Regions from separate parts of the Paenibacillus sp. FSL M8-0142 genome, predicted to be linked through region 2. Evidence: riboswitches for the same ligand, from Rfam matches in the RefSeq annotation. Region 2 holds a riboswitch; each other region holds the start of a gene.
What was found. Region 2 has a riboswitch for cyclic di-AMP ahead of NSQ46_RS03450 (histidine kinase). Riboswitches for the same ligand answer to the same signal wherever they lie in the genome.
Positions count from the first base shown of each region.

Region 1 (4,248 bases), 1.9 Mb from region 2:
CATCTTTGACGGAGGCGGCGAAGCCTGGAGGCCCGTTAAGCAAGGGAAGCTGACGGAAAGCCAGTGGGATCGTTTAATTCATACCGGCGGTGTCGTGGATGACGGGGGACTGTGGTGGCCAACGCCGGCTGCCCGGGACGGGATGGAGAACCTGGCCCGGATCGAACAAACAGGCAGCCGGAATCCCCAGGATTATGAGCCTGTCAGAGACTATCTGAGACCCAATCTGCTCAGCTTGAGAAACTGCAAGCGGATTCTGCTCAACGGCCCTACCTTTCAAAACTCCGCAGCCTGGTGCCTGCATCCTTGGGCATCGGAGCAAATTACCATTCAGAACATTACCGTCCGCAATCCATGGTATGCCCAGAACGGGGACGGACTGGACATCGATTCGTGCAAATACGTGACCGTGGAAAACAGCTCGTTTGATGTAGGAGATGACGCGATCTGTCTGAAGTCCGGAAAAAATGAAGCCGGGCGCCTGCTGGGAAAGCCGAGTGAGCGCATCAGCATCCGGAACTGCACCGTTTATCACGGCCACGGCGGGATCGTTGTCGGCAGTGAAATGTCCGGGGGCATCAAGGATGTGCACGTATCCGATTGCACCTTCATCGGCACCGATATCGGCATCCGGTTTAAAAGCTGCCGCGGACGCGGCGGCGTGGTCGAAAATATCTTCATCGAACGGATCCGGATGCGGGAGATCGACGGGGATGCCATCTCCTTCAATTTATATTACGAAGGGAAAGCCGGCTCCGGCGAATACCAAGCGGAAGCGATGCTCCCCGTTACCGAGGAAACCCCCGTGTTCCGCAATATTGTTATTCAGGATATCGTCTGCAGCGGCGCGCATACTGCGCTCCTCATCAACGGCCTGCCGGAGATGCCGGTGGAGAACGTGACGGTGATGCGGTCGGCCATCACAAGTCGGGAAGGCATTGTATGCCGCAATGGAAAGAACCTGACGATTCAGGACATGGTCCTTCGCAATCAGGAAAATCCGCTGCTTCTTTTTCACCAGAGCCGAAATGTACAGGTGGTGAACGTCAAGGGGGAAAGCGACTCGCTGGATGACCGCTTGCTTGTGGTTACCGGGGAACGGTCCGGGCAAATCGAATGCTCGGGGCTGCATGCCGATAGGGCAGGACAGATTATGATTTCTTCTGAAGTGGAACCGGAGGAGGTCGTGATCAAGTAGCTTTGCTGTTGGATGCATTAAGGTTTAGAAGAGAGGTGATCGAATTATAACCGTTGCAATCTCAATATGATAAGGAGGTACGCCATTGAAAGCTGCAAAATGGCTGAAGCAAATGCTTGTTCTATCGATGAATTTGCTAGAACAAGAAGCCGGCCCCCCTAGGTGTCGGCTTCTTGCATGGAGGATTTTTCGCCGCACTTAGAAAACGGAAACAATTTTAACATAAATGTCATGACTATGTGACCTTTCATATAGTAAAAACACTGTTAAAACTCTTTCGATTCGACGGCGATATCTAAAAAACGATAGATTTATCGGATATTATTGACAGTTTGCTAGCTTGTATACTATATTAAGAAAGGGTTACAAAATGTTAATGAATTTTGCCGAATTTCGCTAGAGAAAACGGGGGAACCGTCCTGGGTGAATTATTCTTGTAGTAGAGGGAATATAGGTGACCTTCAGCCGAACCCTTAGCTAACTCCGTAGGCATCGAAGGAGAGAATATATTTTGAAGAAATTGGTCATTTCTTTGCTAGGATCCGCAATCATTTTTTCTTCCGGTGCCGTGACAGCGTTTGCCGATCAGCAGCCTAACTTTCAGCAGCAAGTGAAGCAGTTAGTAGGAACACCGTACAAGTGGGGCGGAACAACCACAAGCGGATTTGATTGCTCCGGATTTATTCTGTATATGTTCCGTAACTTTGATCTTGACCTTCCGCGCACTTCCCAAGGACAAGCCCAAGTAGGCGTGCATGTAGACCAGGAAGAGCTGCGTGTCGGTGATCTGGTATTCTTCAACACGAACGGCAAGGGAATTTCACATGCTGGCGTTTATATTGGAGACGGGCAATTCGCACATGCTTCAAGCAGCAAGGGTGTTCGAATCAGCAAGCTTAGCGACTCTTACTATAAGCCACGTTATGTTACCGCACGCCGGGTGTTAAGCCAAGAGGAATATGCGAAGCTGGTAGGAAGTGTTAGCTAGATCAGCTCATCTTTGATCTTGATCCAGCTCTCTGCACAATGATCGTCTTGTAAGTCCTGGTAAGGAATTCTATGATCGATTTTCAGTGATTGCACCGAATACATACATAAGTCTTGATGATGACCTCTGTATACGACAGAGGTCATCTTTTTTTTGTGCCGGTCATGTGGAAGATTGGCATCGGCTAATTCATAGCCTGTGTCGTTTCAATGGCTGTCAGAGATGCTCGGTTATCACGGAAGCATTGAACAAGCGAACAGGCTGCAGGTCCATAACGACCGGCAGCCTGTGTAGTGATGATCGGAAGGATGGACTCATCCACGCTTCAACCTTTATTACGGATCACTCTTTGATCACCGCTTCGTTCATGGCGCCTTCGATATCATCACCGTAGACTCTGAATATACCGAGCCGCCACAATGCCGCACCTTTCAGCTGATAGCGCTTGGCCAGACCAAGCTTGTCGTCGATGGAGTTCTCCGTTTCGCTGCCCAGGCTAATTCCAAGCAGAAGCTTGTCCTTAGGGGCTCCGGCATCAAGTGCAAGCTGAATAGCCTGCTGCACTTGCGTGTTCGGTTCCGGCTTCCGGTCTTTGGTGCCAACCGGGTGATACTGGTATGCCATGATAATTAGATCGTCGGCAATCGATGCAAGCGTTTTGTAATCATAGCCTTTATAGGCGCTGTTTAACGGAGGTACGGCCAAGGACAGGGCAGTCCCTTTCGGCAAGGCAGCTCTAAGGTCCTTCACGTATTGGTTCAGCAGCTTCTGCTGGGAGGCGGCATCCAGCTTGAAGCCCAATCCTTCGAAATCCAGCACGACCCCGCCGAACCCATTGTCCGTAACGGCGGCGGTAATCCCGTCGATCGATTTCATCCGCAGTGAGGCGTCGCTCATCATTTTTGTCAGTTCGCCGTTACCGTCCAGTGCATATACCATCAAATAGGGCTTAATGCCCTGTCCTTCCGCATCGGCCACAAGTGTCTGGGGCGTAATGTCTCCGGCGGCTTCCGGCATGCGGTATTCAACCCCTTGAAGGGTGAATTCGCCGTTACGGTCAATTCGGCTCCAGCCAAAGGCGACGGAATTCATCCATTGAATAATATCCCGCTCCTTGAAGGATTCAATGGCATAGAAGGCCCGCAGATGCATTTTGCTTTTTGGTGATTTGAGCGATACGGTGCGCGTTGCCTGATTCCACCTTACGGAAGCCCCGAATTGGCTGCTGAACGAGCTGAGCGGAATCAGCACGCGTCCTTCGCGCATGATCGGCGCTGCGGGCAGCTTGACGTTCTTCTTATTCACCACGGCGGTGGTGCTGCCGACTCTGAGCTGAACCTCGGTTGTGTTATCGTTGCCGGTCTTTACCGCCTGCACGGTTTGGGTCTTGCTGTTCCATTTGATGTCGATGCCCAGTGCCTCGCCCACAGCCCGGAAAGGCACGTAGGTTACGCCTTTCTCAATTCGCGGAGCCGCATCGAACGCAAGCGGAACATCATCCAACAGAACGGAAATGGTTGGTGCCGCATGGGCTGGATGATGATCAGCCGCGGTTCCGAGCAGCGACAAAGAGAGCAGGGAGGCGGCGGCCAGCTTTCCCAATCGTTTTGAGTATCCGATAATAATCTCCCCCACATTCTATGAAAGATAAATGAATCTATGAAACGGTTTACAGCAATGATAGTATAGCAAAATATTGGTAGAATACAAAATAAATAAATAGAGCGGTTTTCAAATGATGTCTGCGTATAGACGGTGTGAGAATAGCCCGGCTTTCGAGTATAATGGTAAGCGTAAATGGAGTGAATAGTTCCAGGCATTTTAGGAGGATATATCGTGTTTAAATTCTGGAGGAGTAAAAAGAATAGCCATTCGGCCGGTCATCCGTCTGCATCCGGTGGACAGGAGCTGGAGGAGGCTGTTCCCGACAAGCTCATCGAGCTTTCCGGTCGGGAGGTTCACAAGAGCGTTGCTCCCGTGCTTGGGATGACGGTGCTGGATCTGGCCGAGCGGAACGATGTGGATTGGAACTCTTTTTGCAAAAGAGGCACGTGCGCACGCT
Region 1 covers NZ_CP152008.1:2,654,565-2,658,812, forward strand. The annotation lists gene NSQ46_RS12585 (glycoside hydrolase family 28 protein) at 1-1,198, shown strand, start outside; cyclic di-AMP (ydaO/yuaA leader) riboswitch at 1,573-1,706, shown strand; gene NSQ46_RS12590 (C40 family peptidase) at 1,710-2,186, shown strand; gene NSQ46_RS12595 (stalk domain-containing protein) at 2,529-3,788, opposite strand; gene NSQ46_RS12600 (2Fe-2S iron-sulfur cluster-binding protein) at 4,023-4,248, shown strand, end outside.
Region 1: it holds a riboswitch for cyclic di-AMP, as region 2 does, so the genes downstream of both, NSQ46_RS12590 (C40 family peptidase) here and NSQ46_RS03450 (histidine kinase) in region 2, are expected to answer to the same signal.

Region 2 (4,248 bases):
GAGGAGCGTTTTTTCTGAGCCAGCGCATAAGCGAGCGTTAATGGACCCAGCCGCCCGGCAAACATCGTGACAATCACAATGAATTTGCCGGCAGGAGACAGCTCACTCGTGAGTCCCATAGACAACCCGGTTGTGCTGAAGGCCGAAGTCGCTTCAAAGAGAACCTCTAGAAAATGCTCCTCCAGCATTCCCTCGGATACCGTGAGCAGGAGGGCAACGACAAGTACGGCTACCAATGAACTCATAACGACAGCTAGTGCGCGCAAGACCGTTTCAATCGCAATTTTGCGCTGGAAGGCATGGACTTGGCCGCCGCCACGGAAGGTTTGGATGGTTGCCAGTATGAGTACCACAAGCGTATTGATCTTGATGCCTCCCCCTGTTCCGCCTGAGGCTGCTCCGATAAACATCAGAATGATGATAATGAACTGGGAAGCCGCCAGCATGCTGCTGATGTCAATCGTGTTAAACCCGGAGCTTCTTGGGGTCATGCCCTGGAAGAATGCTGCGAGCACCCGCTCGCCTCCGTTCAAATGCCCGAAGGTAGCCGGATTCCAGCTTTCCAGTACGAGAATCGCTGCAAAGCCGAACACGCATAGGATGCCCGTTCCAAGAATGACAATCTTGGAGTGAAGGGACAGCTTCCTCCAAGAGCGCTTGCGGAACAGATCGACAACGACAATATACCCGAGTCCGCCAATAACAAAGAGCAAGACAATCGTTATGTTGACGACAGGATCGCCGACAAAGGAAGAGAGACTGTCCGACCAAAGGGCAAAACCGGCGTTGTTGAAGGCAGAGACGGAATGAAAAAGTCCATAATAGAGTGCTTGTCCCCAGCCGATCTCATGCCATCGAATGGCGAGGAGAATCGTTCCGAGCGTTTCAAAGGCAAATGAGATCAGCACCATATACAGGGATAGTTTGACCAGTCCCTGTGCCGATGTGGAGTGGGTCGTTTGTTGAATCATGAGACGCTGCTTTAACCCGATTCTTTTCCCTAACACGATGGCAACCATGACACCAAAGGTCATAAAGCCCAACCCGCCGGTTTGAATCAATATCATAATGATGACTTGGCCAAAGGTTGAGTAGACGCTCCCGGTATCCACGACAACTAGGCCATTCACGCAGATTGCGGAAGTGGCAGTAAATAATGCATCCAGCAGTCCTACGGATGTACCGCTGGCGGAGGACAGTGGAAGCGCGAGCAGCAAGGTACCGATCAAGATTAAGATGGTAAATACGATCAGGATGAGCTGAGGGGGGCTCATATTGCTTTTTTGTTTGTTGATGAACATTTCGATTTTGCTGGGAGCGGATCGTTGGGTTGTTGCGTTACTATCCATAATCCTTCTCATGGTCAAGGGGTGTTGATGCTTGACTTAGGAAAAACGAAGTGTCTGCGACTTTCCCCTGACTTACCTTTAAATACTTGAATTCCCGATCGGTTTTTATACGCAACAAACCGGTTTCGAAATCCGTATTCAGTTCCTTGAAGAACAGCCCCTCCGCGACAACGTCCCCTTCGTCTTCACCTTTACGGATCAGATATAGTCCATCTTTGCTGACAACCGTAACCGGAATTCCACGCTCGTGAGTCTCCACGATGTGTTGATCCATTCGCTGCACAGCCACGATGTGCAGATCCGTCTCGCCGATTCGATTAAGCAGCTCATTGACGAATGAACCCTGTGTGATTTCCTGCCACCGTGTTTGGCCGGATTGTCCGATGACCAGCTGCGTTATCTGATAATGCTTGGCGGTCTCGGCGATGATGTCCGAAGCTTTATGACGATTATCATTAGGCTTGGTGATGAACGAAGCTCCATATTCATCGCAGATGGTTTGCCAAAGGGCCATGAATTTTTCCTGCTCGAGATCGAGTTCATCCACAGCCGAGGGAATGACGCTCATCACATAGAGGGGACATTGCAGTAGTTTGGCGAGCTCGCCTCCTCTCCGAATCAGCCGTTCGCCGTTCGGCCCATAATAAACACACACCATAATTTTTTCATGATGTATCATGAATGCATCTGCTCCTTTCTGATCAAGCGGCTTGAGTCTTCTGAACCCAAGGAAAAAAAGCCCGGTAGCAGAGACAATCTGCTTCCAGGCTTTGGACTGTGTTCCGAATAAACAAGTCAAAGTTGCACGGGCGTTATCTCTCGAGACGCTGACGAGGTTAGCTGTCGGATTCGGGTCTGAGAGTCCCCGTTCTTTCCGGCTTGGAAAGAATTCACCCCTGAAGCCGTTAGCGGCTTCGCTGGTTCCCCCGCTCCCCAAGTGGTGGGGATTAAGCGATCAATAATATAAGATTATCGTAGTATATACTAAGCTAGGTAGATCTAAATGTAAACCTTGATCCCGAAGTGTCATGTGACGTTATTGAAACGATGCAGCTTAATCTATACTTAGGTATTCTACGCGAGTTCCCTCGCGAGGTTTCGGACTTTCAATAAATATTCGATCTTGCTCTAGTTAGTTATTCGGTCTCCTTGACGGGATTCGACAGCGTAAGCTTGGTAACCAACGGTTTTATCGTCAGCCCCTGTGCAAGAAGCGAGAACAGGACGACGCTGAATGTAAGGACGAGGATATCGTCGCGCCCTTCGAAGGAGGCGGGCAGGCTTAGCGCAAGTGCAATCGATAAGCTCCCTTTTAAGCCGCCCCAATTCAGCAGAGCTTTCCAGGATGACGGAAATTTCCGCAGGAAGCTCAAGCTGGTATAAACAGCGACCGTTCTTCCAATCAGCACGATAATGATGGAGGCGATAATCAGCGCCCATTTATCCGTGAAATCGATATGCTTGATTTCTAGGCCGATCATAAGGAATATCAATGAATTGGCAACCAGGGTAATGACATCCCAGAACGAATTGATATTCATCTTCGTGGTTTCGGACATCCCGATCCGGCTGCCGTAGCTGCCGAAGATCAAGCCGCTTACGACGACGGCGATAACTCCCGAGACATGAAAGTGCTCGGCAATAAAGTAGCTTCCGAAAAACAACAACATCGAAAAGGCAATCTCCAGCGGATAATCGTCATAAAAACGAATGAGCTGTGAGAACAGAAAGCCGAGGATGGCTCCAATCGCAATCCCTCCCAAGCTAAACTGAAGAAAGAGCCAGATCCCGCTGCCTATGCCTGCCCAGCCCATCTCTATATAGGAGAGCAAGTATACGGATGAAATTTGGAATAACACGACGGCGATGCCGTCATTGAAAAGCGACTCCCCTTCGATGATGGTCACCATTTTCTTGGAAACACCAAGGGATTTGAAGATGGAGATTACGCTAATCGGGTCCGTTGCGCTCATAAGCGCTGCAAAGGTAAAAGCTACAGGTAAAGGCAGTCCCATGATTCCATACATCGCCAGTGCGATAATAAGGAAAGATAGAAAGGTTCCGCCGATCGCCAGAGCAACCACCGGCTTGCTCTGCTGCCGTAAGTGGGAGAAAGGAAGCTTTAATGTGGCGTCGCCAAGCAGGATAGGCAGAAACAAGGAGATGATGATCGCCTGGAATACATTGGATTGCGTAATAAAAGTTTCGGCTTCGTCCAAAACGGGAATATGCAGCAATCCGAGCAGCAAACCTACCACAACGAGCGCAATCGAATAAGGCTGGTTTACTTTTTTGGCCAATGCGATAACCCCCATCGATATCGCAAGCAAAATTAACAATTGAACGAAGATCTCATTGAAATGATGCATAGAGCACCCCTCGCCTCAGGATAATTTTTTCAGTCATTGATTGTATCCGAAATTACGCGATTCGCAAACCAAAATAATGGGGAAGAGAGGGACTAGTTAAATATTATCCATCAAAATGAGTAAGGGCATGCATAAGATGGTTACTCGTTGACCAAAACATAAGGGAATCATTGAACGATTGAGGAGACAAGTCTATGAATGAGCTATGGAATGAGATCTGGAAATCCCTTATTTTAATTATTTTTGGAATGCTGGTGCTCCGCATATCCGGTCGAAAATCAATCTCCCAAATGACCGTACCCACAACCATTACGATGATTTCCATCGGAACGATCATCGTTCAACCGATCGCCGAAGAAAACTTAGTTCTGACCTTTGCAGCGGCTCTGGTCTTTATTCTGGTTCTCATCCTGGTCGAATTTATGCAAGTGCGTTGGAGCCGTTTTGAGAGGTGGATAAAGGGACCAGCCGTTATCGTTATAGAGAATGGGCAGCTTCAATTGCAGAATATGAAAAAGCTAAGGTTAACC
Region 2 covers NZ_CP152008.1:780,598-784,845, forward strand. The annotation lists gene NSQ46_RS03445 (TrkH family potassium uptake protein) at 1-1,349, opposite strand, end outside; gene NSQ46_RS03450 (histidine kinase) at 1,342-2,028, opposite strand; cyclic di-AMP (ydaO/yuaA leader) riboswitch at 2,161-2,313, opposite strand; gene NSQ46_RS03455 (sodium:proton antiporter) at 2,486-3,718, opposite strand; gene NSQ46_RS03460 (DUF421 domain-containing protein) at 3,913-4,248, shown strand, end outside.

Region 3 (4,248 bases), 750 kb from region 2:
GACAACCATAGAACGGAATGATAAAGATTGTGCCGGATAAGATACGATCAAGGATCGACAAGAAAGGAGTGGGAGAGAACATGCTGTTCGACACACACACCCATCTGGATGCTCCCCAATTCGACGAGGACCGGGACGAGACGATTGCCCGGGCGCTTGAAGCTGGTGTTAGCCGGATGATCAATATCGGATTTAATCGCGAGACGATTCCGACCACAATGGAATTGGCGGAGACATATGATTTTATATATGCGGCGGTAGGCTGGCATCCCGTGGATGCGATCACGATGGAGGAGGGCGACCTGGAATGGATCGCTTCGCTCTGCAGTCATGAGAAAGTCGTTGCGATCGGAGAGATCGGCCTCGATTATCATTGGGATACGTCTCCGAAGGAGGTGCAGCACCGGGTGCTTCGCAGCCAAATCGGACTGGCCCGGGAGCTCCATATGCCGATTGTAATTCATAACCGTGATGCGCATGAGGATATCGTGAAGATTTTGAAGGAAGAGAAGGCTCATGAGGTTGGCGGCGTGATGCATTCGTTCTCGGGCAGCTGGGAAACGGCCAAGTTATGCCTGGATATGGGCTTTCATATTTCGTTCGGCGGGCCGATTACGTTCAAAAATGCCAAGCAGCCGAAAGAGGTTCTGGCCAAGGTTCCACTCGATCGTCTGCTCATTGAAACGGACTCGCCTTACCTGACTCCACACCCCTTCCGAGGGAAGCGAAATGAGTCCGCTTATGTGAAATTGGTGGCCGAGACGGCAGCCGAAATTCGGGGCATGTCCTTCGATGAACTGGTCCAAATTACCACTAAAAATGCTCTGGAACGATTTGGTATTTCGTGAAAACGGGAGCAAAAGCGATGAAATAGTGAGGAATTGCGATTAATTAAAGTTTTTTAACCTGAAAAGACGATTGTTTTACAATTTTTTAACCATTTACATCAAAAAATGTGCTTGATTGTTCCTTTACAACCTGCATGGAAACAGGATATCATCTTTTCAGTGATAAGAAGCTGCAAGTTTGCAAAGCTGAAACTTCAGCGATCATATTTCATGAACCGTCTCGCTTAATCTCCGAAGTCTGGGGAACGGGGGAACCGATACTGCCGTGCATGGTAAACTGTCGTGCACGAGCCGTATATGATTTCTTTATCGGGTCTTTGGGGTGAATGTGAAGGTCCTCGCCATGAGCGGGCGACCGGATCTAGGGCGTCTCTCTTACGTCCGAACCCGACAGCTAACTCCGTAAGCGAAGTAAGAGGGGAATTCTCGTGCATACCATTTCCATGATTTCAATCATCAGGAAGCCACGTTAGAGCCTCTAGTACTCTTTCACGCTGGCTTCTTTTATTTTTGAATATTGGAGAAGGTGTCGTCATACTGTTGGTAAACAGGAGGTGATTCCTAGTGGTGAACGGGAAGACGGGGATTGACGCAGGGCGTTAGATAGATAGCAGCACGCCTTGCGAGAATAACTGCTATAGTCACGTCAAAGGCATTCATGCGTTACCTAAGACGGCGGGACTATGAAGGAGGATGGAATAGTGGGCATTTTTCAACCTGAAGAAACCCATGAATCACAATCATCCAGCATGTCTTACGCATTGCGATGGAAGCATGAGAATTTGCGTCAATTGATGATGCTCGGCGCCATGGGGGCTGTTACGGTATCACTTCTCGTATCGCTGGTTATCCATGATCAATCGGGCAAGCAAGTTCAAATTGTGGTCGATGGCCGCGTAACCACGGTAGAAACCAGAGGATCGTTGCTTCAGGAATTGCTGGATGAGCAAGCGATCACGCTGAATCCGCAGGATCAGGTCTCGATGCCTTTAAACGGGACGATCCAGGATGGGGACCGGATTATCATTGACCGTGCAATCCCAGTTAAAGTAACAGTAGGGGGCACCACCAAAACCATATTCACGACCCAGGACACGGTCGATAGTGTACTCAAAGAAGCTGGCATTACGATCAAGGGTGAAGATATAGTAAAGCCGTCACAGGACACCAAGCTTACCAGTGATATGGACATTCAAATCGTTCGGGTTACGAAGCAGACCGTATCGGAGAAGGAGAACCGCGAGTTCCGCGTCATCAAGACTGCGGATCCGTCGCTGGAGCGCGGTGATAACCGTGTCATTCAGCGGGGCGAGCCGGGCGTTCTCGTTCATCACTACGAGAAGGTGTACCATAACGGCAAGCTCGTATCCAAGACGAAGGTCTCGCAAGAGGTCGAGCGTAAGACGAAGGACAAAATTATTGCCGTAGGCACGAAGAAGGTAGAGAAGCCTGTCGTGCTTCAAGCGGCAGCGACTCCGAATGTGAAGTCTGCCCCAGCGAAGCTTACGGGCACTAGAAAGGTGTCCACCGCCAAAGCGACGGAGAATAACGTCATCTCCAGAGCGGGTGTTGATTTCAAATACCAGAAAGTGCTGAATAATGTTTCAATGACCGCATATTCCGCTGAGCAGGCGGGAATCGGAACCCGCACGGCTTCCGGAACACGGGTAACCGAGGGCCGGACGATTGCAGTTGATCCGAGCATCATTCCGATCGGCTGGTGGGTGTACATCGAAGGCATTGGCTTCCGCCGTGCAGAGGATACCGGCGGAGCGATTAAGGGACATAAAATTGATGTGTATTACGATTCGCTGAAAGCGGCCATGAACTTTGGCCGGAAATCGGGGCGCACCGTTTATGTGATCGGTCCCGTAAAGCCTGATTTGAACTAATGAATCCCAATTTCTAATGACATTGCCATTCTAATGCTAACGAATTTAGCTTATAATAGATCATAATGAAGAAGAGGAGAAACTCCTCTTCTTTTGTTTTGCGGCGTATTGGTCGCATTTTGGGGCCATCATGTAAAAAATACGCCGTATGGTTTGAGCCGATGCCAATTCAAGGAGAACGGTCGGACAGGCGGTATGTGTCCTTTTGGGAAGGAAGAGAGAACGTTATGATCCGAGAAGTAATTGTGGTTGAAGGCAGGGACGATACGGTAGCGATCAAGCGTGCGGTGGATGCCGACACGATCGAGACCGGCGGCTCTGCTATTAATAAGCATACGCTGCGCCGTATTGCCCTCGCGAAGGAGCGCAGGGGGGTTATTATCCTGACAGACCCCGATCATGCAGGGGAACGGATTCGCAAGATCATCGACCGTCATGTCCCCGGCTGCAAGCATGCCTTCATACCGGAGGCGGATGCGACGCGCAAGGGCGATATCGGAGTCGAGAACGCATCTCCGGAGGCTATACGTCATGCCCTGGATCGCGTCCACACCTCATTTGAGGGGGCGGAGAGTCAGATCAGCCTGGAGGATATGATCGATGCGGGGCTGACGGCTCATCCGGAGGCTGCAGCCCGGAGAATGTTCATGGGAAATGTCCTGGGTATCGGGTATTGCAACTCCAAGCAGTTCCATAAACGTATGGCGATGTTTCAAATATCGCGTGAAGAGTTTCTGGCGGCGCTTGCGCAGCTGGAAGAGGGAGGCCAAAGCTGATATGAACCGGATGGAAGATATATCGACACCTAGACGCACGAAGGAGATCATTGCCCGCCATGGCTTTTCCTTTAAGAAGAGCCTGGGACAGAATTTTCTGATCGACCAGAATATTTTGGGCAAGATTGTGGAGGCGGCCGGCCTTGATAAAGAGAAAGGTGCGCTTGAGATCGGTCCCGGCATCGGGGCGTTAACAGAGAAGCTGGCTCAGATGGCCGGAGCCGTTACCGCAGTAGAGATCGATCAGCGCCTGATTCCGATTCTTAAGGAAGTGCTGGAGCCTTACGATAACGTTAAAGTTCATCATGGAGATGTCCTTAAGGTGGATCTGCACGAGCTGTTCCGCCAGGATTTCGCGGAGGTGGGGAAGGTAAGCGTTGTCGCCAATCTGCCGTATTACGTGACGACCCCTATTCTGATGAAGCTGCTGGAAGAGAAGCTGCCGCTGGAGAATATTGTGGTCATGATTCAGAAAGAGGTCGCCGAGCGGATGGCCGCAGCGCCGGGAAGCAAGGATTACGGAAGCCTCAGCATTGCAGTTCAATATTACAGCGAGCCGAAGCTCGTCTGCATCGTTCCGCATACCGTGTTCATCCCGCAGCCCAATGTGGAATCGGCCGTCATTCGGCTCGCGGTAAGGGAGGAGCCTCCGGTTTCGGTTGAGGATGAGTCCTTTTTCTTCGAGGTGGTTCAAGCCTCATTCGCCCAGCGGCGAAAGACGATTGCCAACAA
Region 3 covers NZ_CP152008.1:29,738-33,985, forward strand. The annotation lists gene NSQ46_RS00140 (TatD family hydrolase) at 81-848, shown strand; cyclic di-AMP (ydaO/yuaA leader) riboswitch at 1,060-1,273, shown strand; gene NSQ46_RS00145 (3D domain-containing protein) at 1,550-2,740, shown strand; gene rnmV (ribonuclease M5) at 2,968-3,516, shown strand; gene rsmA (16S rRNA (adenine(1518)-N(6)/adenine(1519)-N(6))-dimethyltransferase RsmA) at 3,518-4,248, shown strand, end outside.
Region 3: it holds a riboswitch for cyclic di-AMP, as region 2 does, so the genes downstream of both, NSQ46_RS00145 (3D domain-containing protein) here and NSQ46_RS03450 (histidine kinase) in region 2, are expected to answer to the same signal.